DNA from 4 places in the Shinella sp. NM-101 genome. Region 2 is predicted to be linked to each of the others. Evidence: riboswitches for the same ligand, from Rfam matches in the RefSeq annotation. Region 2 holds a riboswitch; each other region holds the start of a gene.

Region 1 (7,058 bases), on a different contig from region 2:
GAGAAGGTCTCGTCGGCCGCATAGCCCCACAATTCCTTGCGGACAACTTCGTGCATGCGCTCGGCGAAGGCTTCGGCGAAGCGGTCGGCCAGCGCCTTGACGAGGATCGAGTTGTAGTCGTCGTTCGCCCGCTCGAAGCGCTCGGCGATGGCGATCTCACCGATGCCGGCCGTCACGACGAAGCCGCCGAGATAATCCTTCCGGCCGCTGTCGACGGGCGCGACGAAGTCGGAGAGCGCCACGTTCGGCCGGCCGTCGCGCTTGGAGAGCTGCTGGCGGAGCGTGAAGAAGGTGGCGAGCTCCTTGCCCCGCGCCTCGTCGGTGAAGAGGCGGATGTCGTCGCCGACGGTGCCGGCCGGCCAGAAGCCGACGACGGCCTTCGGCGTGAACCACTTTTCCGCGATGATCTTCTCCAGCATCGCCTGCGCGTCGGCGAAGAGCTGGCGGGCGGCGACGCCCTGCTTCTCGTCGTCGAGGATCTTCGGATAGACGCCCTTCAGTTCCCAGGTCTGGAAGAAGGGCGTCCAGTCGATGTAGCGGGCAAGCTCGGCAAGGTCCCAATCCTGGAAGACGCGGGTGCCGAGGAAGGACGGTGTCTTCGGTTCATAGGCCGACCAGTCGGCCCGGAAGGCATTTTCCCGGGCCCGGGCGAGGGGAAGGCGCTGCTTTTCCGCTTCGCTGCGCGCATGGGCATCGGCCACCTTGCGGTATTCCGCCTTCAGCGTCTCGACATAGCCGGGCTTCATCTCCGCCGACAGCAGGCTGCCGACGACGCCGACGGCGCGGCTCGCGTCCGTGACGTAGACGGTCTGGCCACGCTCGTAGCGCGGGTGGATCTTCACCGCCGTATGCACGCGGCTCGTCGTCGCCCCGCCGATGAGGAGGGGGATGTCGAAACCCTCGCGCTCCATCTCGGCGGCGACATGCACCATCTCGTCGAGCGAGGGGGTGATGAGGCCGGAAAGGCCGATGATGTCGACCTTCTCCGCCTTTGCCGTCTCGAGGATCTTCGTCGCCGGCACCATCACGCCGAGGTCGATGATCTCGTAATTGTTGCAGGCGAGCACGACGCCGACGATGTTCTTGCCGATGTCGTGCACGTCGCCCTTGACGGTCGCCATCAGGATCTTGCCGGCGCTCTCGCGTTCCCCGCTGCCGCCGTTGGCGCGCTTTTCCGCCTCCATGTAGGGCAGCAGCACGGCGACGGCCTGCTTCATCACGCGGGCCGATTTCACGACCTGCGGGAGGAACATCTTGCCCGCGCCGAAGAGGTCGCCGACGACGTTCATGCCGGCCATCAGCGGGCCTTCGATGACGTGCAGCGGGCGCTCGGCATTCTGCCGCGCCTCCTCCGTGTCGATCTCCACGAATTCGGTGATGCCGTTGACGAGCGCGTGTTCCAGCCGCTTCTCCACCGGCCAGTCGCGCCAGGCAAGGTCCCGTTCCTTCGCTTCCTTGCCGGCCGCGCCCTTGAAGCGCTCGGCGATGTCAAGCATGCGCTCGGTGGCGGTGCCGCCGGCTTTCGGCGCGCGGTTCAGCACCACGTCCTCACAGGCCTCGCGCAGCTCGGGCTCGATCGTATCGTAGACGGCGAGCTGGCCGGCGTTCACGATGCCCATGTCCATGCCCGCCTGGATGGCGTGGTAGAGGAACACGGCGTGCATCGCCTCACGCACCGGCTCGTTGCCGCGGAAGGAGAAGGAGAGGTTGGAGACGCCGCCGGAGATGTGGACGTGGGGCAGGCTCGCGGTGATCTCGGCAGTCGCCTCGATGAAGTCGACGCCGTAATTGTCGTGCTCCTCGATGCCGGTGGCGACGGCGAAGATATTGGGGTCGAAGACGATGTCCTCGGGGGCAAGGCCGGCGACCTCGGTCAGGAGCTTGTAGGCGCGGGTGCAGATCTCCACCTTGCGCACCTTCGTATCGGCCTGGCCTTTCTCGTCGAAGGCCATGACGACGACGGCGGCGCCATAGGCGCGCACGAGCTTCGCGTGGTGCAGGAAGGCCTCCTCGCCCTCCTTCAGCGAGATCGAGTTGACCAGCGGCTTGCCCTGCACGCATTTCAGGCCCGCCTCTATCACCTCCCATTTCGACGAATCGATCATGACGGGCACGCGGGCAATGTCGGGCTCGGCGGCAATGAGGTTGAGATATTCCGTCATCGCCTTGGCGGAATCGATGAGGCCCTCGTCCATGTTGATGTCGATGATCTGCGCGCCGTTCGCTACCTGGTCGCGCGCGACGTCGAGCGCGGCCGCGTAGTCGCCGGCCGTGATCAGCTTGCGGAATTTCGCCGAGCCGGTGACGTTGGTGCGCTCGCCGACGTTCACGAAGGGGATGGCCTCGGTCAGCGTGAAGGGTTCGAGGCCGGAAAGGCGCATGTGGCGGGGAATGTCGGGGATTTCGCGCGGCCTGTGGCGGGCTGCGGCCCCGGCGATGGCGCGGATGTGGTCCGGCGTCGAGCCGCAGCAGCCGCCAACCACGTTGACGAGGCCGTCGCGCATGAAGCCCTCGATCTGCGCGGCCATCTCCTCGGGGCTCTCGTCATACTGGCCGAAGGCGTTCGGCAGGCCGGCATTCGGGTAGGCGCAGACGAAGGTCTGCGCGACGGAGGCGATTTCGGCGAGATGGGCGCGCATCGCATTGGCGCCGAGCGCGCAGTTGAGGCCGATGGAGAAGGGGGCGGCATGGCGCACCGAGTTCCAGAAGGCCTCGGGCGTCTGGCCGGAGAGCGTGCGGCCGGACAGGTCGGTGATCGTGCCCGAGATCATGATCGGCAGCTCGATGCCCTTTTCCTCGAACACTTCGCGCGTGGCGAAGATCGCGGCCTTGGCGTTCAGCGTGTCGAAGATCGTCTCGATGAGGATGATGTCGGCGCCGCCGTCGACGAGGCCGCGCACCTGATCGGCATAGGCGAGCCTCAGGTCGTCGAAGGTGACGGCACGGTAGCCGGGATTGTTGACGTCGGGCGAGATGGAGGCGGTGCGGTTGGTCGGGCCGAGCGCGCCGGCGACGAAGCGGCGCCTGCCGTCCTTCTCCTGCGCCCTCAGGCCGGCGCGGCGGGCAAGGCGCGCGCCGTCGCGGTTCAGCTCATAGACCATGTCCTCCATGCCGTAGTCGGCCTGGGCGATCGACGTGGAGGAGAAGGTGTTGGTCTCGAGGATGTCGGCGCCGGCGAGCGCATAGCGGTAGTGGATGTCCTCGATCGCGCCCGGCTGGGTCAGCGTCAGCAGGTCGTTGTTGCCCTGCTGGTGGCAGGCGCAGTCGCCGAAGCGTGTTCCCCGGAAATCCTCCTCCACCAGCTTCAGCGTCTGGATTTCCGTGCCCATCGCGCCGTCGAGCACGAGGATACGCTGGCGGGCGGCGGCTTCGAGGGCGGCGCGGATCTCGCTTCCGTCCCGTTTCGGCAGTTCGGGGCCGAACAGGGTATCCAGGTGAGAATTGGCCATGGCGAAGCCCTCCGGTGCGCAACATATCACGCCGGAATTCACATAAACGTATCTTTATGTCAATATGTCTTTATGCGATTGACCTAGTGCAGCGGCCCGTTCGCGCCGGCGAGCGAGGCGAACAGGGCCTTGAGCCGTGCGATGTCCGGATCGGGGTTTTCATAGCGGGAAAGCTTCTGCACCTCCTTCAGCGCCTCGACCGCGAGGTCCGCGCCGCGCGGCTGCCAGAGCAGCCAGGAGATGAAGACGGATTCCGGCTTCCCGTTGCCGGAAGGCTGGTTTTCGATGAATAGAGACATTTCTTCCCCAATCGGAATTGGGGGATGGCCGGACGCACGCTGCTGGAATTCGCCGACGGCGAGCAAGCGCACCCTTGGGACACCCCGCCCATGGACGTTACGAACTGTCGGGGCAGGTCTCCTGGCTTGCGGGTCGTCGCTTCTGCCGCGCCTTCCCGGTGCTTTCGCGCCAGTGGCATCGATCGACAGCAGCTCGCCGTTCACAGTTGCGGGGGCAGCGCCGGCCTTGGCGCTCCTTTCGGAGCATCGCACCGGCTTCCCTCTTAGCCTCCGGCCGTTTTCGACTCGGAAGACCCTGACGCCGGCAGACTGGCGCCACGGGCCGGCCAAGTCAATGGCGTGCCTTATCGAGAGAGGCCGGGAACTTTTGTTGTCCCCGCGCATTTCCGCTTCCGCCTGCATCCTGTTCAGGCTCGCCCCGTCGGGGAGGGGCGATTCACCAAAACCGCAGATGAGGGCTTCATGCTGCGCCGTCCGGTCCTGTTGACATGTTGCAAGTCTCTGTCCTTACGGCTAAAAAATGCCGTTTTCATGCACCACGCGGCCAGGATGCCCATCAGCGTGTCGCTTGAGCCATATCGATCCGTGAGGCGCCATGAGGGCGCGGTCCGGTGTCATGGCTGACCGCGGCGCCGAGAAGAAGCCTGTCCGCGAAAAACCCTCCGGCGCCAAGGCCGCCGCCGGATGGCTCAACATGGCCGGATCCAGAATCAGAAACATGCCCCTTCAAAATACGCCGCAAGCCCCGCGCGATGCCGACGCAAAGCAGATCGACTACAACGATTCGATCCGCGCCACCTATCTGACGCTGGAGGAGCTCGCCGCATGCGGCGAGGCGCTCGCGCACGACAGGACCGTGTCCCTGCCGGGCTACCAGCCCTTCGAGTTCCGCCCCCGGCACAAGGAGAACGAGAAGGAGATCTTCCGCGTCTACCAGGCGACGGCCAAGGACGTGGAGGCCGGCGCGCAGATCACCCCCGCCGCCGAATGGCTGCTCGACAACTACTACGTCATCGAGGAGGCGATCCAGGAGGTCCGGCGCGACTTCCCCCGGCGCTTCCTGCGCCAGCTTCCGACCATGGAGGTCGACGGACAGGCGATCCCGCGCACCTTGGCGCTCGCCTGGCTCTATGTCGCCCATACGCACAGCAGCATCTCCGAGGAGAGCCTGACGGCCTTCGTCCAGGGCTTCCAGAAGGTCGACGCGCTGAAGATCGGCGAATTGTGGGCGCTGCCCTCCTTCGTCCGCTTCGTGCTGCTGGAAAACCTCCGGCGCATTTCCAGCCGCGTCGAGCGCTCGCGCAAGATGCGCTTCAAGGCGAACGAGGTGGCCGACGAGCTGATCCGCCTCAACGATCCGGAGAAGGGCATCGCGTATCTGCGCTCGATGGAGAGCTTCGTCGAGGACAACACCTTCGTCATCCAGCTCCTCTACCGCCTGCGCGACGGCCTGCAGGCCTCCGGCGCGGTGCTCCAGTGGCTGGAGCGCAAGATCGAGAGCCGCGGCAGCGACCTGGAAGAGCTGATCGTGGCGGAGAACAACCGCCTTTCCTCGGGCAATGTCACGATGAGCTCGCTCATCAAGAGCCTGCGCACGGTGGACGACACGGAATGGCCTGTCTGGTTCGAGAGCGTCAGCCGCCTCGACGAGGCGCTGCGCCAGCGTTCGGACTACAGCGACCTCGATTTCGGCTCGCGCAACAAGTACCGCAACACGATCGAGCGCTTCGCACGCCGGTCCGGCAAGACCGAGCTCGAGGTCACCGAGACGGCGCTTGCCATGACGGCGGAAGACGCCGCCGCCCATGCCGACGACCCGGACTACGAGGCCAATGTCGGCGCCTTCCTCGTCGGCAAGAAGCGCAAGCTCCTCGAAAGGCGCATCGGCTACCGCCCCTCGCTCGTCCAGCGCATCGTGCGCCTCACCCGCAAGCTGGACTGGTTCGCCATTGCCGGCCCGAACATCGCCCTGACGCTGCTTGCGATGGTCGCGGTCTATTATTTCCTCGACCAGCTCGACATTCCGAACGGCGCATGGCTGATCATGCTCGTCCTCTTCGCGCTGCCGGCCTCGGAAGGTGCGACGGGCCTCTTCAACACGCTGGTGACGTTCTTCGTCACGCCGTCCCGGCTCGTCGGCTATGAATTCAAGGACGGCATTCCCGAGGATGCGCGCACGCTTCTCGTGGTGCCCTGTCTCATTTCCAAGCGCGACCATGTCGACGAGCTCGTGCGCAACCTCGAGGTCCATTACCTCGCCAATCCGCGCGGCGAGATCTATTTCGCCCTCATCAGCGACTGGGCCGACAGCCCGTCCGAGGAGACGCCCGCCGACCTCGAGGTCCTCGACTATGCCAAGCGCGAGATCGCCGCGCTTTCCGCCCGCTATGCCTATGACGGGCGCATGCGCTTCTACCTCCTGCACCGCCGCCGCCTCTACAATCCGTCGGAAGGCGTGTGGATGGGCTGGGAGCGCAAGCGCGGCAAGCTGCACGAGCTGAACCTGCTCCTGCGCGGCGACGGCGACACGACCTTCCTGCCGGGCGCCAATGTCGTGCCGGCGGGCGTCAAATACGTCATGACGCTCGATTCCGACACGCGCCTGATGCGCGACGCGGTGACCAAGCTCGTCGGCAAGATGCACCATCCGATCAACCGCCCCGTCATCGACGAGGCGACGGGCGAGGTCGTCGCCGGCTACGCCATCCTCCAGCCGCGCGTCACGCCGTCGCTGACGACGGGCAAGGAGGCGTCCACCTTCCAGCGCATCTTCTCCGCCGACCGCGGCATCGATCCCTATGTCTTCACGGTTTCCGACGTCTACCAGGACCTCGTGGGCGAGGGCACCTTCACCGGCAAGGGCCTCTACCATGTCGACGCCTTCGAGGCGGCGGTGAAGGGGCGGATCGGCGAGAACGCGGTGCTCAGCCACGACCTGCTCGAAGGCTCGCTCGCCCGCTGCGCGCTGGTGACGGACCTCGAACTCGTCGAGGACTTCCCGACCCGCTACGGCGTCGAGACGTCGCGCCAGCATCGCTGGGCACGCGGCGACTGGCAGCTCCTGCCCTATCTCTTCAGCCCGTCGAGCGGCATTTCCATGCTCGGCCGCTGGAAGATGTACGACAACCTGCGCCGCAGCCTCATCCCGATCGGCTGGCTCGTCGCCTCCGTCATGGGCTGGTACTACATGGAGCCGCGCCAGGCGCTCGTCTGGCAGCTCGTGCTGATCTTCCTGCTCTTCGTCGCCCCGACGCTGTCGCTGATCTCCGGCATCATGCCGCGCCGCAACGACATCGTGGCGCGCGCCCAT
Region 2 (7,058 bases):
ATGCGGGCCGGATGGCCTGGTCGGCCGTGCCCATGGCATTCGTGGCGCTCGGCTACCTCCTGCTCCTTGCCGGCATCGCCATCACGACCTGGGCGCAGGCGGTCAACCGCTTCTTCGAGCCGGGTGTGCGCCTGCAGCGCGAGCGCGGCCAGCGCGTCATCTCCACCGGGCCCTATGCCTTCGTCCGCCATCCCGGCTATGTCGGGGCGCTCATGATGTTCGCCGGGATCGCGCTGGCGCTCGCTTCCTGGTGGGCGCTCGTGCCGGCGGCGTTCGCCGGCGCCATGCTCGTGCTGCGCACGAACTGGGAGGATGCGCTTCTTCGCACCGGGCTCGTGGGCTATGGCGACTATGCCCGCCGCGTCCGCTTCCGCCTCTTTCCGGGCCTGTGGTGAGAGACGGAACGAATCGGCCGCCCGCGCATTTATCAGCCGATGTTGGTTTTTCGCCCCGCTGCGCCAGCGGGGCGTTTTTTTTGCAGCAGGAGAATTGCCATGGATATCGGAATTCCCTCGCCGCAACGCCCGACCTCCGATCCGGATGCCGCGCTGGTATTCGAGGCCGTCATGCGCGCTGCCGGTCATCAGGCGGCCGCCTACCTGGAAGACCCGGACCCCGCGGACGATCCCGCCATGCCTCGCCCGGACGCTGCCCTTGCGGGCGGCAATAGACGCGCGGACTGAGGATCGATGAAGATCGCGACCTACAACGTCAACGGCGTGAACGGGCGCCTCGCCGTGCTTCTTCGCTGGCTTGAGGACGACGCGCCCGACGTGGTGTGCCTGCAGGAATTGAAATCGCCGAACGACCGGTTCCCGCGCGCGGAACTGGAGCGTGCCGGCTATGGGGCGGTCTGGCACGGCCAGAAAAGCTGGAACGGCGTTGCAATCCTCGCAAAGGGCTTGGTGCCCCTTCTCACGCGCCGGGGCCTGCCGGGCGACCCTGACGACACGCACAGCCGCTACATCGAAGCCGCCGTCGACGGGATGCTGGTCGGCTGCCTCTACCTTCCCAACGGCAACCCTGCTCCCGGCCCGAAGTTCGATTACAAGCTGCGCTGGTTCCAGCGCCTTCTCGCCTATGCGGCGGAACTGATCGAGCTCGATGTTCCCGTTCTGCTGGCCGGCGACTACAACGTCATGCCGACCGACATCGACGTCCATGCGCCCGAGCGCTGGCGAGACGACGCGCTGTTTCGCCCCGAGGTTCGCAAGGCCTATGCCGATCTCCTCGCGCAAGGCTGGACGGATGCGATCCGCCGTCTCCATCCCGACGAGCGGATCTACACATTCTGGAAATATTGGCGCAATTCCTTCGAGCGCGATGCGGGCCTGCGGATCGATCATTTCCTGCTCAGCCCCGCCATCGCGCCGCGGCTGCGCTCCGCCGGCGTTCGCCGCGCGCCCAGGAGCTGGGATCACACCAGCGACCACGCGCCGGTCATGATCGAGATCGCACCGCCGGCCGACAGTTGAAGGACCAGGCTTGTCCGCCGCTTTTCGCGCAATTCTTCCGGGGTCGCGAACCACCGTCGGCGCCTAGCGGTCGAGGTCGGCGTGGTCGAGACCGAAATGATCCAGCACAAGCTGGAGGTTGCGGCGGTTGGACTTGAAATAGACGTCGAAGACGTCGCCCAGCACCGGCACGCTTCCCGCGACCGTATCGAAGCCGATATTGACCAGCATCCTCATGAGCTTGTCGTTCGGCACCCCGAGCCGCCGGGCCTCGTTGACGATGACGAGGCTGACGGCCGCGGCCGCGAAATCGCCGATGCCCGGGACAAGGCCGAGCACGGAGTCCGCGCCGAACGACACGCGCGTGCCGGGAATGCGCAGCGCCGTGTCCATCAGCCGCGCCAAGCCGCGGATCCGCCGGAGGCGCGCCAGATGCTCGATGGGTATGCTGGACCTGTTCATTCTCCTGATGTGGTCCCGGCGCCCAGCGGTTGAAAGGTCCTGCCGCAACTTTTGCTTGCCGGGCGGCTCGATCGCCTGCCGACCAACGCCATGCGCCCGCTTCGCAGATGATCGGGAGGCGCTTCCTTCTCGCAGGTCGGGCTTGTCGGCCTCGCTCCCTCCGGCCCCCCACTGTTCCGCCTACCAGATCCTTCGGTCGAGCTGCGAGGCGATCATCGGCACGGCGGCCGCGCCCGGCGCGCCGAGGCGAAGACGTTGCACGAGCCGCCCGAGGAGATAGGTCGTCGCGGCCGTCGCGGCGATCCTGAGCCAGGGGTGCAGCTCGCCCCGGGAGGGCGGCGCATCCATCCCTTCCGCCTGCCTGCGGATCGTCGCCAGCCGGGCGCGTAGATCGGCGACCTCCCGGCGAAGGTCCGCGACCTGCTGGACGGCGGAAGGCGTTTTCGTCTCGCCCGGCCCCTCCGCCGGGCTCTCGTCCTCGATTTCGGCCAGATGCTCGCGCAGTTGAGCGGGGCTGTCGAACCCCTTGGCCCGGATGTCCGTCATGACGTGTACCTCTCCTGGAACGATGTCGGCGCTTGCCGAAGTCGGGATGAAGAACCCGTCTGTGCGATGGTTGTTCCGCATGCACGGTCACCTGTTGCGGGAACGGCAGATGACGAATAAGCTAAGGTGATGGCGCCGCCGGCGCGAAGCTCACGAGGACGACATGGCAACGGGTACAGTAAAGTTTTTTAATCAGGACAAGGGGTTCGGCTTCATCACGCCCGACAACGGCGGATCGGACGTCTTCGTCCATGTCTCGGCGGTCGAATCCGGCGGCCCGCTGCGCGACGGCGCGAAGGTGAGCTACGACATCGGCCAGGACCGCAAGACGGGCAAGTCGAAGGCGGAAAACGTTCGCTCGATCTGACGGCCGTCAAAGTCTCTGACATCGAATCGACAAGGCTGCCCTAGCAGGGCGGGATGGCGCGCGCCTGAAAACGGCCCGCACTCCCGCCTTCGGCGGCCTGGCCGGACATGCGCCGGATCTTCGATCATCCGGCGCATGTCTCTTGGCGTGCCGAGATTGCCGGCGCCTGGAAAGAATGTGTACTCGCCTGCCCCGCACATGCCGGGACGAACGAGCACGCCTTTTGATCCGGGCAGGGCGGCGACAGCAGTCACCCCGCCATCACTCGGCGTTGCACCGGGATCACGGCGTTCGGCCGCTCCCGATGAACGAGCGAAGGCATCCGCCATGACAGCCGGACGCACCCCTTCCGTTCGTCTTCCGCGAACGATCGCGCGGACTGCCAGGATCTGCGAGGCAGGGTGGCGGGCCTGTCGACTTGAATACAGTTCCAGCCCTTTGCGATGACCGCCGAAAGGACCGTGCTGCCGGCAGAGGCGTCGATTGTTACCGCTCCGTTTTCTCCCAGGCGAGCGCGGTCGCGAGATAGCCGAGGGCGAAGGCGGCGCCGATGCTGTAGATCACGAGCAGGATTTCCAGGGGGCCGAGGGCCGCGCCGAATGCAGACGGTTCGAGCAGCAGGACGGCCACCGTGCTTGCGGCGCCGAGCGCGAAGCCGATGCAGAGGCGACTCAGCATGTAGCGTACGAGCGCTGGCATTGGTCGGACTCCGGGTTCAGGACAGTCAACGATCCCGGCCCGCCAATGTTCCGTTCGAGCAGCGCGCCCGCACGAAGGCTTGGCCTGTCTGCGGGGATCGGATCGCCTGAGGCGAAATCCGCTCGGCCGGCCACGCAAAACCGGCACGGATGGAGCCGCTCTTTGCGCTTCGACAAACACCGATCCGGAGTATCGTCGCGCCCGGCTTTTATCGATTGACGGTCTTGTCCCCCAACGATTAGGGTCCGCGCTGGAAACGGCTCCGCCGCAAGGCGGATTAAAAGGGAACACGGTGAAGCCGGTTTGAGGCTGAAGCCGGGACTGCCCCCGCAACTGTAACCGTCGAGTCTTCTTCCAATTGCCACTGGGATGCGTCCTGCGCAGCCGGGAAGGCGGAAGAGAGACGAAGAAACGGAAGTCAGGAGACCTGCCCTTTCCAGTCACCCATGCCAGGCACGAGGGGTGCCCCGGCGCGGACGTCCGTGGCGGTGACACGATGTGTTGCCGTGTGCGGGACGGGCCGGTCGGAGTTTTCCTTGCTCCTCAGCTTTGCCAGTCGGACCGCGGTTTATAGCGAACCGGGGCGCAGCGATGCGCCCGAATGTGCCTGGGGGTTGATTTGAAGACGGTCCTTTTGACGACGAGCGCGCTGGCATTGGCGTTCACGGGGATGGCCGGCACGGGCATGGCCCAGGAAGCGGGCGCCGATGAAGGCGGGGCCACGCAGCTCGAAGCCATCGTGGTCACCACGCCGCTGCGCCGCGAATCGAGCCTGGCGCGCTCGACGTCCTCCGTGACGGTCGTAAGCGAGGAAGAGATCCGGCGGTCCGCCGCGTCCGACCTGGCATCCCTGCTCAGAAGCTATCCCGGCGTCACCGTGACCTCGAACGGCGGCATGGGCGCCGATTCGAGCGTCTCGCTGCGCGGTGCCACGGCGGCGCAGACGCTGGTCCTCGTCAATGGCGTGCGCGCCGGTTCGGCGACCGCCGGCACCGTCAACCTCTCCGCGATCCCGCTTGCCTCGATCGAGCGCATCGAGATCGCCAAGGGCGGCCATTCCGCGCAATACGGCGCCGACGCCATCGGCGGCATCATCAACATCGTCACCCGGCAGGGCGGCGTCTGTGCCGATGGCCGCACAAGCTGCGGCACGGCCATCGTCGGCGTGCTGCATCCGTGGGGCGGCTACGTTTCGGGCAATGTGCAGGGCCGGAGCGCCGATGGGATCGATTATGCCTTCGGCGCGCAGATGCTGGGCACCGAGGGCTACGATTTCACCCTGCCCGCCACCTTTGGACACGAACCCGACAAGGACGGTTTCCGGCTGGGCTCGTTCAACGCCTCGCTGTCGAAGGACTTCGATTGGGGGCGTATCTATGCCGACGGGCTCTATGCGCGCGGCCGCAACCAGTATGACCGCCAGCCGGCGAACGAGGCGGACACGGCCAACGCTTCCGGCCGCATCGGCGCGCGCATCGACCATTCCGATAGCTGGTCGTCGACCGTCGAAGTGATGGGCGCGCTCGACAATGCCTCGAATTTCGGTCGGGCCACCAGGGGCGACGATTTCGACACGCTGCGCTACGGCGTCCTCGCCTCCACGCAAAGGACGTTCGAGACGGACGAGGCGAAGCACATTCTGGCGGGCGGGGTCGAAGCCTATCGCGATTCGGTCGACAGTTCGTCCATCTCGGGCGTCGCCTACGCGGCGACGAAGCGCGACCTGGCCGCCGTCTTCGGCCAGTATTCGTTCGAGTATCGGGGCCTTACGTTCGACAGCGGCCTGCGCTTCGACCACAACGAACAGTTCGGCGGCGCCACCACCTACAATATCGGCGCGAGCTACGAACTGACGCCGGACCTGGTGGCGCGCGCATCCTACGCCACCGGCTTTCGCGCGCCGACCTTCAACGACCTCTATTATCCGGACCCCTACCTCTCGGGCAATCCCGACCTCCGGCCGGAAACGTCGCGTTCCTACGAGATGGGATTGAAGTGGCAGGCCACGGCCGATACGGGCCTCGACATGGCGGTCTATCACATGCGCGTGGAAGACCAGATCAACTGGGCGCCGGTCGATCCCGCCGACCCCCTCGGCGCCTGGCACCCGGACAATGTGGAAAAGGTGCAGGTAACCGGTTTCGAGGCCACCCTGACGCACCGGTTCAGCGAGGCGTGGAGCGGCAATCTCGGCCTCGACATCCGCGAACCGCTGAACAAGAGCCCGGGCAGCCACGGCAGGTATGTCGCCTATGGCGACCGCTTCAAGGGCATGGCGGGGCTCACCTACACGCCCGTGGAGGATCTCGAACTGTCGGCAGCCGTCATCTATGGCGGTGAGCGCTATGCGGATGCCGCCAACACCATCAGGCTTCCGCACTACATCACGGCCGACTTCACGGCGCTCTATGCGCTCGACGAACAGTCGCGCCTCAAGCTTTCGGTGGCAAACATCCTCGACGAGCAGTATCAGACCAAGCAGGGCTACAGGGCGCCGGGCCGGTCCGTCGATTTCAGCTTTACCCGATCGTTCTGAAAGGCCTTGTCATCATGACCGCTGCTTCCGCACGATGCCGCAGGATCGCAATGGCGGCCACCGCAGCGCTCATGCCTGCCTTTGTCCCCGCTGCGGCCGCTGCCGACCCGCCGCCGCAGCGGGTCGTCTCCATCAACCTGTGCACCGATCAGCTCGCCATGCTGATGGCGGCGCCCGGACAGCTCAGGTCGGTGTCCTTCCTCGCCGGCGAGGAAGGAACGTCCGTGATGGTGGAGGAAGCCGCGCAATACCGGCCCAACAGCGGCCAGGCCGAGGAGATCTTCCTCATGCAGCCCGATCTCGTGCTTGCCGGCACCTACACCGCGAAGGCGACGGTCGTCCTGCTTCGCGAGCTTGGCTTCAGGGTCGAGCAGTTCACGCCCGCCGCGTCCTTCGACGACGTGCGCGAGAACCTCACGCGCATGGGCCGCCTGCTCCATCGCGAGCAGCGGGCCGGCGAGCTGGTGGCGGAACTGGACAAGGGCCTTGCCGACCTTGCCGCGCGTCATCCGCCCGCCAAGACCGTCGCCATCTACTACGCCAACAGCTACACGTCGGGTTCGGGCACGCTGGCCGATGCGATCGTGCAGGCCGCGGGCCTTGTCAATCTCGGCGATACGCTCGGCTTCAAGGGCATGACGCGCCTGCCGCTGGAACTGCTGATCTCCGCCAATCCCGACATCATCCTGGAAGGCGACAGCCAGTACAGCGCACCGGCGCTGGCCAAGGCGAATTTCTCGCATCCCGCCTTCAGGGCACTTTCCGACCGGGCGATCGCCATTCCGGACAAGTACACGATCTGCGGCGCGCCCTTCACGCTGGAGGCATCGCGCATGCTGCAGCGCGCAGCGCTCGGCGAACGGAGCGAAACGCCATGAGCGATACGGCGCGTTTCCGGCTGGTGATCGCCGGGCTCGGATTTCTCACCTTCCTTCTCTTCCTGCTGTCGCTGACGGTCGGGCCGGCGGCGGTCGCCTTCGGCGACAGCCTCAGG
Region 3 (7,058 bases), on a different contig from region 2:
GTCGTGCCAGGGATTGAGTTCGTCGAAATGGTGGAAATGGCTGACGACCGTCATGTCACGCGACCTTGGTAAGCGGCTTCTTGGCGCCGTCGAGCCGCTCGATCATGAAGTTCGAGTACCATTCGACGAACTGCATGACGCCGCCCTCGTCCTCGGCCGAATAGGGGCCGGGCTGGTAGGCGGGCGAGCGGATGCCGAAGGCATTTTCCTCGACGATCCGGCGGTCCTGGTCGTTGGTCTCGGTCCAGACATGGGTGAGTTCGTCGAGACGGTAGTCGACGCCCTCGACCGCATCCTTGTTGACGAGCCACTTCGTCGTGACCTGCGTCAGTTCCGGGCCGAGCGGCAGCACGCGGAAGGTGATGGCGTGGTCGGCGAGGACGTGGTTCCACGTCGTCGGATAGTGGAAGAGCAGCAGCGTGCCGACATGGCTTTCCAGCATGTCGTTGGAGAGCGGGCGCTGCACCGCGCGCGCGCCGGACATGGTGTAGCTCTCCGCATCCTGGATGAGCGGCATGCGGGCAGCGCGGAACTGGCCGGTCGGCGAGATGCGGAATTCGCTCGGCAGGCCCGCGGCCTCGCACTTCGCCCAATGCGCGGCGATGACCGGATCGTCCTTCGCCCCTTGCACGCCGGTCGCGCTCGGCGCTTCCGGATAGGTGCGGCAGAGCTCCGGGTGGTTTGCGGCGCAGTGGTAGCACTCGCGGTTGTTCTCCCAGACGAGCTTCCAGTTGCCCTTCTCGATGATCGTGCTCTCGAAGGCGACCTTCGTCTCTCCGAGGCGGTGGCGGGCGAGATAAGGCTCAGCCGTCGAACGGAAGGCGGAAAAGTCGGGCGCCTCGTCGGCGAGGCAGATGAAGATGTAGCCGCCGACGGTCTCGCAGTGGATCTGCTTCAAGCTGTGCTGCGTCTTGTCGAAATCCGCCGCCATGTGGCGGGCAAAGAGCAGAGAGCCGTCGAGCTCGTAGGTCCACTGGTGGTAGGGACAGACGAGCTTGGCCGAGGTGCCCTTGTGCTGCGTGCACACGCGCGAACCGCGATGGCGGCAGGAATTGTGCAGCGCGCGGACGGTGCCCGAACGGTCGCGGGTGATGACGACGGGATAATCGCCGACCTGCACGGTGAAGAAGTTGCCGGCCTTCGGGATCTCGCAGTCATGGCCGATGAACAGCCAGTCGCGATACCAGATCGTCTCGAGGTCGAGCTTGTAGTGGTCGGGGTCGATATAGAAGGCCTGCTCGAGGCTGTAGCCCTCGCGCCGGTTCTTGAGCTTGCGGAGCACGTCGCTGCTGATGTCCATGGCGGATCCTCAACTAATCCAGATTTGGGCCGAGGCGCACGGGAGGAGACGGCATCCGGGCGGAAGACCGCACGGGCTGCACGCTTCCCGGCCGCCCGCCGCAGCCAGTCACGATCGTTTCTCCAGGCTGGTTTCCGGGCTGAGGAGCGTCCTGCCGGGCCGTTCCCTTTTCGAAGCCGGACGGCTTCGAGGGTCGTGCCTTGCCTGACCGGTGCAACGCCTTCCCAGACCTCCCGTCCAGTGGCCGCTGCTGCACCTTGCTCCAACACCGTTGCGGGGGCAGCGCCGGACTTCAACCGGCTTCCCAATTCTCCACCCCCCTGCGGGGGCAGCACCTTGAGTGTCTCCATCTAACCGCAAGCGCGGCGGCGCGGCATGTCGGAAAACGACATGCCATTCTGATTTGACGACAGTCAAGACGGAGCATGGAGCACAGATAGAATCCGGTTTTCTCCACTTAACTCAACTACATATGCCGATTTTCACGGCAGGCCGCCCATTCTTTCGGCACGCCCGCATCCGCGATCAGTCTCTTGTCATATTGCGACCATGATTGTGACGCGCAAAAGAAGGCAGCCGCACGGAAAGGAATGCTTAACGACGTTTTCATAAGCTTTCCGGCAATCCGGGCGCGAGGACGGGGTGTCGAAGCGTGCAGCAGACGAAATTCCGATACTACGACGCCGTGGCGTTCAAGCGCGCGAACCCGCCGCGCTCCGCCGTTCATACGGAATTCCTGCGCACCGGCCGCATCGAGCGCAATTTTAGCTGGAGCCCGAACGAGAAGCGCTATCTCAGCTACCAGGAGGTGGCCGAGCGGACGGGCCGCAAGCTGGAGCGGGCGGGCAACGTCACCCACGAGCGCATCAACGGCTTCCACCGTTCGATCCAGTTCCCGAAGCTGATCTTCCACCGCACGCTCGCCGGGACGCCGCATCTCGGCTACTGCCACATCACGGTTGCCAATTCGCGCTTTGCGGAGTTCGACAATGTGCAATGGGCCTTCTACATGGCCAATTTCCTCGCCGAGATCGGCGACGGGGAACAGTTCTTCGCCGGCATTTCGCAAAAGCCGGGACGCATGTATTTCGCCGTCGCCATCGCGCCGGCGGAAGATGAAGGGCGCCTGACGATCGACCGGACGGTGCGCGGCAACGGCGTCATCTTCCGCACGGACGACCCGAAGCTCGCCATGAAGAACGTGCTGATGCTCGGTGCGCGCAACGAAACCCTGCGCAGGGCCATCGAGGCGCTCTGACGCGGGCTCACGAAGCCTTGTAGAGCATCCACTCCTTGCCGGCCGGCACCTCGTCGCCGCGGCCGTAGACGACGATCTGGTCGCCCCCCGCCGCCTTCGCCTCCGCCAGCGCCCGTTCGCAGGCGGACGAAAGGTCGAGCGCGCTGTCGGCCCGGTCCGTCATGCACACGCCGGTGGAAAGCGTGAGATTGCCGAGATTGCGGCCGGTGCGCGGATCACGCAGCGGCACCGCCTGGAAGGCCGCGCGCAGGAGATCGACAAGGCGCGTTACCTCGCCCTCGTCCGCGGTGTTGAACAGGAAACCGAAACGCAGGCCGTCGAAGCGCACGGCAAGGTCCTGCGCCGGGAAGGCCTGGCGGATGAGGCCGCCATAGAAGGTGACGAGATGGTCCGACAGCGCCTCGATCTGGCCGGGCGAGAACCGCCGCTCGGCATCGACCTCCGCAATCGCCACGCCGCACAGCAGCGGCATCTGCGGATTGGCGTAGACGCGGGCGAGCGCCTTGTTGAAGGCGCGGCGGTTGCCGAGCCTGGTCGGCGGGTCGATGAACTTCGTCGCCTCGAACTCCACCATCTCCTTCTGGATGCTTTCCATGGCGGCGGTCTGCGCCGCGACCTTCTCCGCCATTTCCGCCGCATGGTTGACGCGCTGCTCGGTCGCCCGCTGCAGCGCCTCGAGCGAGCTGCCGAGCGCGCCTTCGCCAAGGCGTCCGGCATCGCGGATGACCTGCGAGGCCTCGCCGATCAGGCGGCCGTAGTCGTTGAGCGAGGAGCGCTCCTGGCTGAGCAGGTGCATGAAGTTGCTCATCTCGCTGCTGAGCGCGCCCGCCGAACGCTGCAGCACGCTCGCCTCGTGCTGGTGGGGCAGGTATTTGCGGCCGAGTTCGTCGAGGGCGGCCTGCGACTTGTATTTGCCGAGCGCGATGAAGTCGCGCACGAGATCCGGATTGCTGCCGGCATAGGCCTCGTAGACCAGTTCGTAATTGCGCGGCAGGCCGTCAATGCCCATCTGCTTCATCGCCATCGCGATCCGCAAGGCGATGTCGGTTTTCGAGGATTTTCTGTGAGTCATGATGGGGACCTGCGTGCGGGACTGTTGGCCCCCGTATAACAGGCGGCTCTTTCGGCCCCTCTAACCCGGTCGCTCGAATTTTAGGCAACCGCGCGGTCTTGGCAGCCACGGCCAAAGCCCTGTAAAGGAAGCAGAAAGACGGAAGGACGACATGGCGGATATCGTGGATACCCGGACGGATGGCGAGGCCGCGCTGGCACGCGCCGTGGAGACGCTCGCGCGCGGCGTGCCCGTCGCCATTCCCACCGAGACGGTCTACGGCCTTGCCGCCGACGCCACCGATCCGCTGGCCATAACCCGCATCTATGAAATGAAGGGCCGGCCGCGCTTCAATCCGCTGATCTGCCACATGGCCGATCTTGCCATGGCGGAAAGGCACGCGGTCTTCGACCCGCTGTCGCGCCGGATCGCCGAGGCCTTCTGGCCCGGCCCGCTGACGCTGATCGTGCCGATCCGACCGGAAAGTCCCATCCATCCGCTGGCACGCGCCGGCCTCGACACGGTCGGCATCCGCGTGCCGACCGGCATCGCAGGCCGCCTGATCGCCGCCTTCGGCCGGCCGCTCGCAGCCCCCAGCGCCAACACCTCCGGCCGCATCAGCCCCACCACCGCCCGCCATGTCGCCGAGGATTTCGGTGACCGGCTGGAACTGGTGCTCGACGGCGGCCCCACGACCGTCGGCCTCGAATCCACGATCCTCAAGGTCGAGGGGGAGACGATCCGGCTCTTGCGGCCCGGCGGGCTCGACGCCGCAGACGTCGAGCGCGTCATCGGCCGCCCGGTCACGCGCGGCGACAAGGCGGGCGCAACGATCGAGGCGCCCGGCATGCTGGCCTCGCACTATGCGCCCGACGCCCCGGTGCGCCTCGATGCCGGCGACGTGAAACCCGGTGAGGCGCTGATCCGTTTCGGCGGCACGCCGCTTCCCGGAGAAGGCGAGGCCGCGCTGGTGCTCGACCTCAGCCCCAGCGGCAACCTTGCCGAAGCGGCCGCCAATCTCTTCGGCTACATGAAGACGGCGGATGCGGCGGGCGCGCGCTCCATCGCCGTTTCGCCGATCCCCACGACCGGCCTCGGCGAGGCGATCAACGACCGCCTGCAGCGCGCGGCGGCGCCCCGCAGCTAGGAGAAACGCGCGATGGTCAAGGCGACGCTCACCCCCGATCTCATCGCCCGCTTCGCGGACATCACCGGCCCCGGATATGCCCTCGCCGACGACAGGGACATCGCCCCCTATCTCGTCGAGAGCCGCGGGCTCTACCACGGCACCTCTCCGCTGGTGCTGCGGCCCGGCTCGGTGAAGGAGGTCTCGGCGATCCTGGCGCTCGCCACGGAAACGCGCACCGCGATCGTGCCGCAGGGCGGCAATACGGGCCATGTCGGCGGCAGCGTGCCGCGCGAGGGGGCGGCGGATGTCGTGCTTTCCCTCTCCCGCCTCAACCGCATCCGAGACGTCGACCCGGTCGGCAACGTGATCGTCGCGGACGGCGGCTGCGTCCTTGCGGACATCCATAAGGCGGCCGAAGCCGTCGACCGGCTCTTCCCGCTGTCGCTCGGCTCGGAAGGCTCCTGCCAGATCGGCGGCAACCTTTCCACCAATGCCGGCGGCACCGCGGTGCTCGCATACGGCAACATGCGCCATCTGTGCCTTGGCCTGGAGGTGGTGCTGCCGACCGGCGAAATCTGGAACGGCCTGCGCCGGCTGAAGAAGGACAATACCGGCTACGACCTGCGCGACCTCTTCATCGGCGCGGAAGGCACGCTCGGCGTCATCACCGGGGCGGTGCTGAAGCTCTTTCCCCGTCCGCTCGGCCACGAGGTCGCCTTTGCCGGCCTGAAATCGGTGAAGGACGCGCTCGCCCTCTTCGAACGCGCCTCCAGCCGCTGCGGCACGGCGCTCACCGGCTTCGAGCTGATGCCGCGCCTCGGCGTCGATTTCACCACGCGAAACATTCCGGGCGTGCGCGATCCGCTGGCCACCCGGCACGACTGGTACGTGCTGGTCGACATCTCGACCTCCGACGCCGCCGAAACGGCGACACGGATGATGGAGGCGCTGCTGGCCGAAGGCATCGAGGCCGGGCTGGTGGAAAATGCCGTCATCGCCGCAAGCGGGGAACAGCGCAAGGCCCTGTGGCACATGCGCGAGAGCATGTCGCCGGCGCAGAAGCCCGAGGGCGGATCGATCAAGCACGACGTCTCCGTGCCCGTCTCCTCCATTCCGGATTTCATGGCGGAAGCGGATGCGGCGGTGATGGCGGCGATCCCCGGCGCGCGCATCTGCTCCTTCGGCCACATGGGCGACGGCAACATCCACTACAACATCTCGCAGCCCGTCGGCGCCGACAAGGAGGCGTTCCTTGCCCGCTGGCGCGAGATCAACCATCTCGTCCACGCCATCGTGCTGAAATACGGCGGCTCGATTTCCGCCGAGCACGGCATCGGGCAGTTGAAGCGCGACGAGCTTGCCGCCGTGCGCGAGCCGATCGAGATGGACCTGATGCGGAGGGTCAAGCGCGCTTTCGACCCCGCAGGGATCATGAATCCCGGCAAGGTCGTCGCCGGTTGATCAGGCCCCGCCGGTGCGAAGCTGCGCCAGCGACATCATGAGGTCCGCGCTGATGCCGGAGGAACCCGAATTCGTCAGCACCGAGAGGGCGGGATCGGTGGTCGCCTGATTGTTCAGGTCGTAGAGCACGGAGAACTTCACGATCATCTTCGAAACTGCCTGCGGGTCCTGCAACTCCTTGAGGTCGAGATGGCGCTTGATCATTTCGGCCTGGGCGTCGATGTTCGCGCTGCCCACCTCGTCGGGAAGCTGGTAGACCACCTTGAAGACCTCGAAGAGCGCGTCGTCGGCAAGGATGTCGTAGGGGGTCGTGATCGTCGCGGCCTTGCGTTCGAAATAGAGTGCAAGGCGCACGCCGGCATTGTCGTTGCCCGCCTCCTCCTCCAGCATCTGGCGCACATGGCTGTCGATCGTCTCGTAGATGCCGCGGCGCGACTGGATCTCGGCATCGTCCGGCTGCTTGATCTTGCCCTCGGCGTTGAAGTTGAACGAGGCGACGATCTTGCGGAAGCCGCGGTCCGCCTGCCGGTTCACGAAACTCTTGGGGTCGTCGAGGTCGGACGCGAAGATCTTCTCCATGAAGACCGGATCGACGCTCTTCGGATCGATGCCGTTCGCCGTCAGCACGAAGGAGACGAGACGCTCATCGGAGAGGAATTCCTTGGTCGTTTCGACCCGTTGGATCTGCGTGGCGTAATATTTCGCCTCTTCCTCAGCCTTCGCCTTGTCGTCCTTCGTCCCGAAACGGGATTTCGCCGTCACATAGGCGCGCGACATGACGAGGATCTCGGATTCCGACTGCGCCAGCTTCGGCGCGGTGATATTGCCGTCCGCACCGAAATTGAACGCCTTGGCAAGC
Region 4 (7,058 bases), on a different contig from region 2:
GGCGGCGATCCGGCTGCCGCTCTTCCCGACGACGACGATCGGCTCCTTCCCGCAGACGGGCGACGTCCGCAAGGCCCGTTCCGCCCATGCCAAGGGCGCGCTCAGCTACAAGGACTACGAGGCGTTCCTGCAGAAGGAAACGGAAGCGGCGATCCGCTGGCAGGAGGAGATCGGCCTCGACGTGCTGGTGCACGGCGAATTCGAGCGCAACGACATGGTGCAGTATTTCGGCGAGCAGCTCGCGGGCTTCGCCTTCACGCAGCATGCCTGGGTGCAGAGCTACGGTTCGCGCTATGTCCGCCCGCCGATCATCTTCGGCGACGTCTCGCGGCCGAACCCGATGACGGTGCGCTGGTGGCAATATGCGCAGTCGCTGACCGGAAAGCCGGTCAAGGGCATGCTGACCGGCCCGGTGACGATCCTCAACTGGTCGTTCGTTCGCGACGACATTCCGCGCAGCGAGACCTGCCGGCAGATCGCGCTCGCCATCCGCGACGAGGTGGTCGACCTTGAAAAGGCCGGCGCTAAGATGATCCAGATCGACGAGGCGGCGCTGCGCGAGGGCCTGCCGCTCCGCCACCGGGACTGGCAGCACTACCTCGGCTGGGCGGTCGAATGCTTCCGCCTGTGCGCCAGCGGTGTCGCGGACGTAACGCAGATCCACACCCACATGTGCTACTCGGAGTTCAACGACATCATCTCGGCCATCGCCGCCATGGATGCCGACGTCATCTCCATCGAGACGTCGCGCTCGAAGATGGAACTGCTCGATGCGTTCCGCGATTTCGACTATCCGAATGAGATCGGTCCCGGCGTCTACGACATCCACTCGCCGCGCGTGCCCGACGTGGGTGAGATGACCGGCCTCCTGTCGCTCGCCCGCAAGCGCCTTCACGATCGCCAGCTCTGGGTCAATCCCGATTGCGGCCTGAAGACCCGCAAGTGGGACGAGGTCCGGCCGGCGCTCGTCAACATGGTGGCCGCGGCCGGCGAACTGCGCAAGGTAGCGCAGTGAGCGCGGGCGAACAGACCTTCGCGGCGCCGGGAGAAATCCCGGCGCCGTCGAGCCGCCTGCTGGACCTCGTCTTTCCCGGCGACACCAACCACCACGGCACGCTTTTCGGCGGGGCGGGGCTCGCGCTGATGGACCGCATCGCCTTCATCGCCGCGACCCGCCATGGGCGCGTCCCCTTCGTGACGGCGTCCTGCGACCGCGTCGATTTCCAGGCGCCGGCCCGCGTCGGGGAACTGGTCGAGTTCCTGGCGCGCGTGACGCGCGTCGGACGCAAGTCCATGACGGTGGAGGTGGAGATGATCGCCGAAGGCCTCGTCAGCGGCGAACGGCGGCTGTGCACCCGCGGCAGCTTCAGCATGGTGGCCGTTCCCGAAGGCAAGGCGCCGGACTGGCATCTGCCGCCCCTTTCCGCGGCGTATGAGGAGTTGGCTCCCGGCCTGCGCGCGAGCGACATCGTCTTTGCCGACCAGGCGAACAGCTTCGGCCGCATGTTCGGCGGCGAGGCGCTTGCCGCCATGACCAAGGCGGCCTTCATCGCCGCCACGCGGCACGGCCGGAAAATCACGGTGCTCGCCGCGTCCGAGCGGGTCGATTTCCGTGCGCCGGTGGCCGTGGGATCGATCGTCGACACGGTCGCGACGGTGGTGCGCGTCGGGCGCAGCTCGATGACCGTGGCGGTCGAGCTCTGGTCGGAGGACCTGATGAGCGGAAGCCGCGCCCTGACCGCGACCGGCCGCTTCGTCATGGTCGCGGTCGATGAAAGGGACCGCCCGGTTCCGGTTGTCCGCCACGATGGCGGTCCGGCATAGGCGGGGCTTTTCGCCTGTGTCGTTACGGGCACCGCGGATGTCGCATTCCCGATGGTCCTTTTGCCCGCCGGGTGGTTTGCTGGATGCATTCAGGGTGCCATCCCGGCCTGGTCGGGATGGATAATTGGGAAACCGGTCCAAGGCCGGTGCTGCCCCCGCAACGGTAGCGGAACAAAATCTCGACGAATGCCACTGGCTCCGGCCGGGAAGGCGTCGAGAGCGTCCTTCAGGACGGTTCCGAAGCCCGGAAACCAGCCATGAATTGATGACTCGGCCGATTGCGGTGGGCGATCGGGAGGCGAACGGCGTTCCCTCTCGGGGCCGCCCCGTTCCTTCCCCTTTCCATCCTCGTCCGGAACCATTTCGCAAGCCACCCGCCGATTCGCATTTGCGACACGGCAACCGGCGCGGCGGCCACGATGAAGGACAAGCACATGGCAGATCTCTGGGACGTCTTGAAGAGCCACCTCGTGGACCAGAGGGCAGGGTGGAGCATGGGCTCCTTCGGCGCGGTCGCCGAGTTCCATCAGGACAAGGGGGAATATCTGGAAGCCGATGCCCCGGCCATGCTGGTGCGCGCCACCCCGCGGGGCGCCATCCGGCTCGATTCCGAGGTGGTCGAGCAGATCGTTCCTGTCGCCTATGAGGCCCTCAGCCCCCGGCCGCACCGCTGGAGCCATGGTATCGCGCTGTGCCTGCCGGAAAAGGATGCAGCGATGAAGCGGCGCAAGGTCCTGACCGAGCTAGGCCCGGACGGGGACGCGGTGCGCCCGGCGGACAGGCGGGCGATTCTCTTCGACGTCGGCCTCAACCTTCCGCAGTGCGATTTCTGCATTCGCACCGGCGATCCGGCGCTGCTGGCGATCCTGCGCGCCGGTGCCGGGCGCAGCCTGTTCGAGACCGGAAACCCGGCGGCCGCGGCCGTGCTGAAGGCGCATCCGCACCGCGTCGCGCTGACCCGGATCGGCCGCATCGAGGTGTTCCAGAAGATCGGCGGGCCGGATACGGGCGGCGTCTCGCCCGCGGGGCCGCACACGCATCTTCTTCCGCAACTGCTGAAATCGCGTCGCACCCATTCGGCCAACACGCCGATCCCGCGATACCACATGCCGCTCGGCTATCTTCACCCCGCCAATCCCGTCATGGACGGCATGGGGCGCGATCGGAATTTCGACATCGAGGATCATGCCCGGTTCCAGGCGCTCTTCGAGCGCTTCGCCCGCCCGGACCTGCCCATCGTGCGCAAGGCGGTGCTCGACGGGCTCGCAAGGCGCCTGGAACCGGACCAGTTCCCGACGCCGTCCGACCGCTTCAGCCGGGCCACGGTGCGCATCACGCTGCGCCAGCAATACAGGCTCGCCGAGCGGTTCGGCGGCGGCTCCTATCTCGAACTGGTCTCCAGGTGGCGCAACGCGCTCGACGGCACGGCGGATGCTGCGGCGATGGACGACGACGCGCCCGGCCACGGGGTCCTCGAAGCGGCCGAAACCGGCCTGGCGCTGGCGGCGACCGGCTGAAACCGTCGAGAGTGCCGTAAAAGAACAAGCGGCGGTCGCCCCGCCGCGTTGACACGCCGGAAACGCCGTTGATAGATAGGCGCACCACCTCGGGAAGCCAGTGAAATTCTGGAGCGGTCGCGCCACTGTAATCGCATCCTGCGAAAGCCAGACCTCGGGTGCATGAATATCGGCCCATAGCGAACGCGCATTCAGAGAGGGATCCATGTCCGACATTACCTTGAGTCACGGCACCACAGTCACACCCATTCCCGCAAGCCAGTTGTTTCCGTGGGCGCTTTTCGGCGGCCTGCTGATGCTGCTCGCCCTTTATTTCGTCAGCACGGAAGAGGGCGCCGCGCGCGTCCTGTCCGGCCTCGAAGTCCACGAATTCGTGCACGACGGCCGGCATCTGCTCGGCTTCCCCTGCCACTGAGGAACGGACATGACTGGTCATCTTTTGCTGAGAGGCATGATAGCAGGCCTCGTCGCGGGCCTTGTCGCGTTCGGTTTCGCGCGCGTCTACGGCGAGCCCCAGGTCGATCGGGCGATCGCGTTCGAAGAGCTGATGGCGGCGGCCGAGGCACCGGCGGACGGCGCGGCCGAGGAGCCGGAAGCCGTCAGCCGTGAAACCCAGGCCGGCCTCGGCCTCTTCACCGGCGTCGTCACCTACAGCGTGGCGATGGGCGGCATCTTCTCGCTCGTCTTCGCCGGTCTCTATGGCCGCGTCGGCCGACTGAGCCCCCGCGCCCTGGCGCTGGTGCTCGGCGCCGCCACCTTCGTGGCGCTCGTCGCGGTTCCGGACCTGAAGTACCCGCCGAACCCGCCCGCCGTGGGCGATCCCGAGACGATCGGCGTGCGAACCGGGCTGTTCTTCGTGACGCTCGCCGCCTCGATCTTCGCGCTGGCGCTCGCCGTCGCCTTCGCCCGCCGCCTCGGCGAGCACCTCGGCCGCTGGAACGGCGCGATCGTCGCCGGCATCGCCTATGTCGTGTTCCTGGCGATCGTCTTCCGGCTGCTTCCCGGTATCAACGAGGTACCGGAGAACTTCCCGGCGACGGCGCTCTACGATTTCCGTCTGGCGACGATCGGGCTGCAACTCACGCTCTGGACGGTTCTCTCCCTCGTCTTCGGCTATCTGGCCGAGAGGAGCCTCCGGCGCTCGGGCAACTATCGCGCGGTTCCCGCGGGAATCTGACGCGGCGAGATGGAGTGCCGCCGTCGGGCGGCATTCCCCTTGCGGCAGGAGAACCGCGTTGCGTTTGCTCTTCCTCCTCATCGGCCTTGCCCTGGCGGCCGGCCAGGCCGAGGCGCACGGCAGCCGTGCCGCATCCTACAACGCCACCGGCCTTGCCATTCCGAGCCTGTCGCACGGCGCCCTGCTGGTGCTCGACGAATACTATGGCCCCATTCTCCGTCTCGCCGACCGGGCGAGGGAATCGGACCCTGTCTTCCGCAAGCTTCGGAACTATGCCCGCATTCAGAACTATTACTGCCTGTGGGGGCTGGCTCCGCGTGCGATCGCCGATGAAGCGAGCCCCTTCAACGAATGCTCCCATGCCTATCTCTCCGCCGCGCGGATGCTGCTGCTGCATATGAGGGACATGCCGAGTGTTGAGGCCGCTGCGGGCGAGATGATCTCCACCGTCGACGTCGAGATGGTGCGCCGCGGCAGCAGCCTGATCCAGTGCGAATATTCCGCCGAGCCCTTCCATACGGGCGGGTTCGTCACGCCCCATTGGGAAAAGGTGGCGGATCACGGTCCCACCCTGGCGGCGGCCCTCTCGCCCGTTCCCGTTATGCTCGCCTTCGCGGTCCTGCGGCGGAAAAGCCGTCGTGCCGGGGCGGGGCGATGCGACAATTAGGCGAGGGGAAGGGCCTGTTCACGCTGTCGGCCGATTGATAAGAGTTGCGGCGAGAGGGTTCGATGACGAAACGGCGGCAACACGGCAGGTATGGAATGGTGGCGGTAGCCGTCGCCATCCTCATGGCGTTTCAAAGCCTTCTCGGCCCGTTCGCCATGGCGGCCGGCGCGGCTTCGCCCATGCTCGACGCCTTCGGAAACCCGCTTTGCATCGCGGGCATGGAAGGGCACGAGCCGGCCTCTGCGCCGGGCAAGGATCACGCGCTGATGCCGGAATGCTGCACGCTGGCGTGCAGCATGTCATTTGCCTTCGTCCCGACGGACAGGGCTGTCGCGATCCTCTTCACCCCGCTTGTCCAGCCGTTGCCGCGCGTGCGCGTGCGGTATGCGGACCAGATCCGGTCTGTCCTGGACGATCTTCCGGGCAATCCGCGAGCGCCGCCCGTCGCCGCCTGATTGCCGGGCCTTCGCCCGCCCCGACTTTGCATGATGGATTGAATCCGGCGCGACGATGCTCGCAGACCGGAGGAGGGAGCCAGGCAGGCCCTTCCGCGCAAGTCAGTGCCTCGTGCTGCGCACGCGGCCGGCGCCGATCCGTCATGCCGTCGACCCGGCGGCGATGCCTCGCGATCTCCCGCAAAGTTCACGACCAATTCCCGGATTTCGCCGGCAGGATGACCGGCATAGTGGAGAATGACATGTTGAAACGTACCCTTACCGCCATCGCCGTCCTCGCGCTCGGCACCTCGACTGCCTTTGCGCATGTCTCGCTGCAGTTGAAGGAGGCGCCGGTCGGCGGGAGCTACCGCGCCATCCTGCAGGTGCCGCACGGTTGCGAAGGCAAGGCCACCAATGTTCTTCGCGTGCAGGTGCCGGAAGGCGTCATCGCGGTGAAGCCGCAGCCGAAGGCCGGATGGACGCTTGAGAAGATCAAGGGCGCCTACGCCAAGTCCTACGATTATTACGGCACGCCGACCAGCGAGGGCGTGAAGGAAATCGTCTGGAGCGGCGGAAGCCTCGGCGACGACGAATACGACGAATTCGTCCTGCGCGTTTACCTGACGAAGGACCTGAAGGCCGGCGAGACGCTTTATTTCCCGGTCGTGCAGGAATGCGCAGACGGCCTTGCCGAGCGGTGGATCGAAATCCCCGCGGCCGGCCAGTCCGTGGATGACCTCGAACTGCCGGCTCCGGGCGTCAAACTGCTGGAAGCCGCCGGCGGCCATTGAGCCGTGCAGGCCGGCGCCCCTGCGGCGCCGGCCTTTTTCAAGGGTTCGGAGGTGCTCGTGCGAAAATCCAGTCTCGGCCGGTCGGGTGTTCTGGCGCTGCTTGCGGGCATTGTATGGTGTTGCCTTGCCGTCGCCGCCATGGCGCACGCCTCGCTGACGGCAGCGGTACCCTCGGACCAGTCCGTACTCGCGGGACCCCCGAAGGCCCTCTCGCTGTCGTTCAGCGAGCCGGTGTCGCCGCTGGTGCTCAAGCTCGTGCAGCCGGACGGCGACGTCGCCCCGCTGGAGAACTTCGTCCTGCGCGACCGCACCCTGGAGATCGTGCCGCCCGACCAGCTTCCGAACGGCACCTATGTGCTGACCTGGCGCGTCGTCTCCGAAGACGGGCACCCCGTTGCGGGATCGACGGTCTTTTCGATCGGGGCGCCGAGCGCGTCTGCGCCGGCGGTGGCCGGTGATGTCGACCGGTCCGTACGCGCCGCGCTCTGGCTTGCGAGGGTCGGGCTCTATGCGGGGCTTTTCTTCGGTATCGGCGGCGTCTTCGCAATCCGCTGGCTGATCCCGGGCGGCGACGGCGCGGCGCGGATCGTGGGCCCGGCCCTTGTGCTCGGCCTCGTGGCGACGGTCGTGTCGGCCGGGTTGCAG

The links. A riboswitch is a leader RNA that binds a small molecule or an ion and turns the genes downstream of it on or off. The one in region 2 is predicted to bind cobalamin.
Region 1: linked by a shared signal. The riboswitch ahead of L0976_RS12230 (hypothetical protein) and the one ahead of L0976_RS09915 (TonB-dependent siderophore receptor) in region 2 are both predicted to bind cobalamin.
Region 3: linked by a shared signal. The riboswitch ahead of L0976_RS04685 (aromatic ring-hydroxylating dioxygenase subunit alpha) and the one ahead of L0976_RS09915 (TonB-dependent siderophore receptor) in region 2 are both predicted to bind cobalamin.
Region 4: linked by a shared signal. The riboswitch ahead of L0976_RS18735 (hypothetical protein) and the one ahead of L0976_RS09915 (TonB-dependent siderophore receptor) in region 2 are both predicted to bind cobalamin.

The regions. Positions count from the first base shown of each region.
Region 1 covers NZ_JACBFT010000005.1:172,719-179,776, reverse strand. Annotated here, with positions in the region: gene metH (methionine synthase) at 1-3,449, opposite strand, end outside; gene L0976_RS12230 (hypothetical protein) at 3,533-3,748, opposite strand; cobalamin riboswitch at 3,842-4,061, opposite strand; gene L0976_RS12225 (GH36-type glycosyl hydrolase domain-containing protein) at 4,467-7,058, shown strand, end outside.
Region 2 covers NZ_JACBFT010000004.1:110,296-117,353, reverse strand. Annotated here, with positions in the region: gene L0976_RS09950 (isoprenylcysteine carboxylmethyltransferase family protein) at 1-395, shown strand, start outside; gene L0976_RS09945 (hypothetical protein) at 495-683, shown strand; gene xth (exodeoxyribonuclease III) at 690-1,475, shown strand; gene L0976_RS09935 (DUF4112 domain-containing protein) at 1,539-1,916, opposite strand; gene L0976_RS09930 (hypothetical protein) at 2,097-2,462, opposite strand; gene L0976_RS09925 (cold-shock protein) at 2,626-2,829, shown strand; gene L0976_RS09920 (hypothetical protein) at 3,316-3,528, opposite strand; cobalamin riboswitch at 3,769-3,978, shown strand; gene L0976_RS09915 (TonB-dependent siderophore receptor) at 4,130-6,064, shown strand; gene L0976_RS09910 (ABC transporter substrate-binding protein) at 6,079-6,942, shown strand; gene L0976_RS09905 (iron ABC transporter permease) at 6,939-7,058, shown strand, end outside.
Region 3 covers NZ_JACBFT010000002.1:170,610-177,667, reverse strand. Annotated here, with positions in the region: gene L0976_RS04690 (hybrid-cluster NAD(P)-dependent oxidoreductase) at 1-54, opposite strand, end outside; gene L0976_RS04685 (aromatic ring-hydroxylating dioxygenase subunit alpha) at 56-1,300, opposite strand; cobalamin riboswitch at 1,408-1,654, opposite strand; gene L0976_RS04680 (DUF6656 family protein) at 1,953-2,558, shown strand; gene L0976_RS04675 (diguanylate cyclase domain-containing protein) at 2,566-3,630, opposite strand; gene L0976_RS04670 (L-threonylcarbamoyladenylate synthase) at 3,782-4,756, shown strand; gene L0976_RS04665 (FAD-binding oxidoreductase) at 4,769-6,199, shown strand; gene L0976_RS04660 (DUF1217 domain-containing protein) at 6,200-7,058, opposite strand, start outside.
Region 4 covers NZ_JACBFT010000010.1:72,503-79,560, reverse strand. Annotated here, with positions in the region: gene metE (5-methyltetrahydropteroyltriglutamate--homocysteine S-methyltransferase) at 1-1,015, shown strand, start outside; gene L0976_RS18740 (acyl-CoA thioesterase) at 1,012-1,824, shown strand; cobalamin riboswitch at 1,900-2,099, shown strand; gene L0976_RS18735 (hypothetical protein) at 2,259-3,341, shown strand; cobalamin riboswitch at 3,433-3,495, shown strand; gene L0976_RS18730 (CbtB-domain containing protein) at 3,547-3,756, shown strand; gene L0976_RS18725 (CbtA family protein) at 3,766-4,518, shown strand; gene L0976_RS18720 (hypothetical protein) at 4,577-5,185, shown strand; gene L0976_RS18715 (hypothetical protein) at 5,281-5,640, shown strand; gene L0976_RS18710 (YcnI family protein) at 5,883-6,413, shown strand; gene L0976_RS18705 (copper resistance protein CopC) at 6,471-7,058, shown strand, end outside.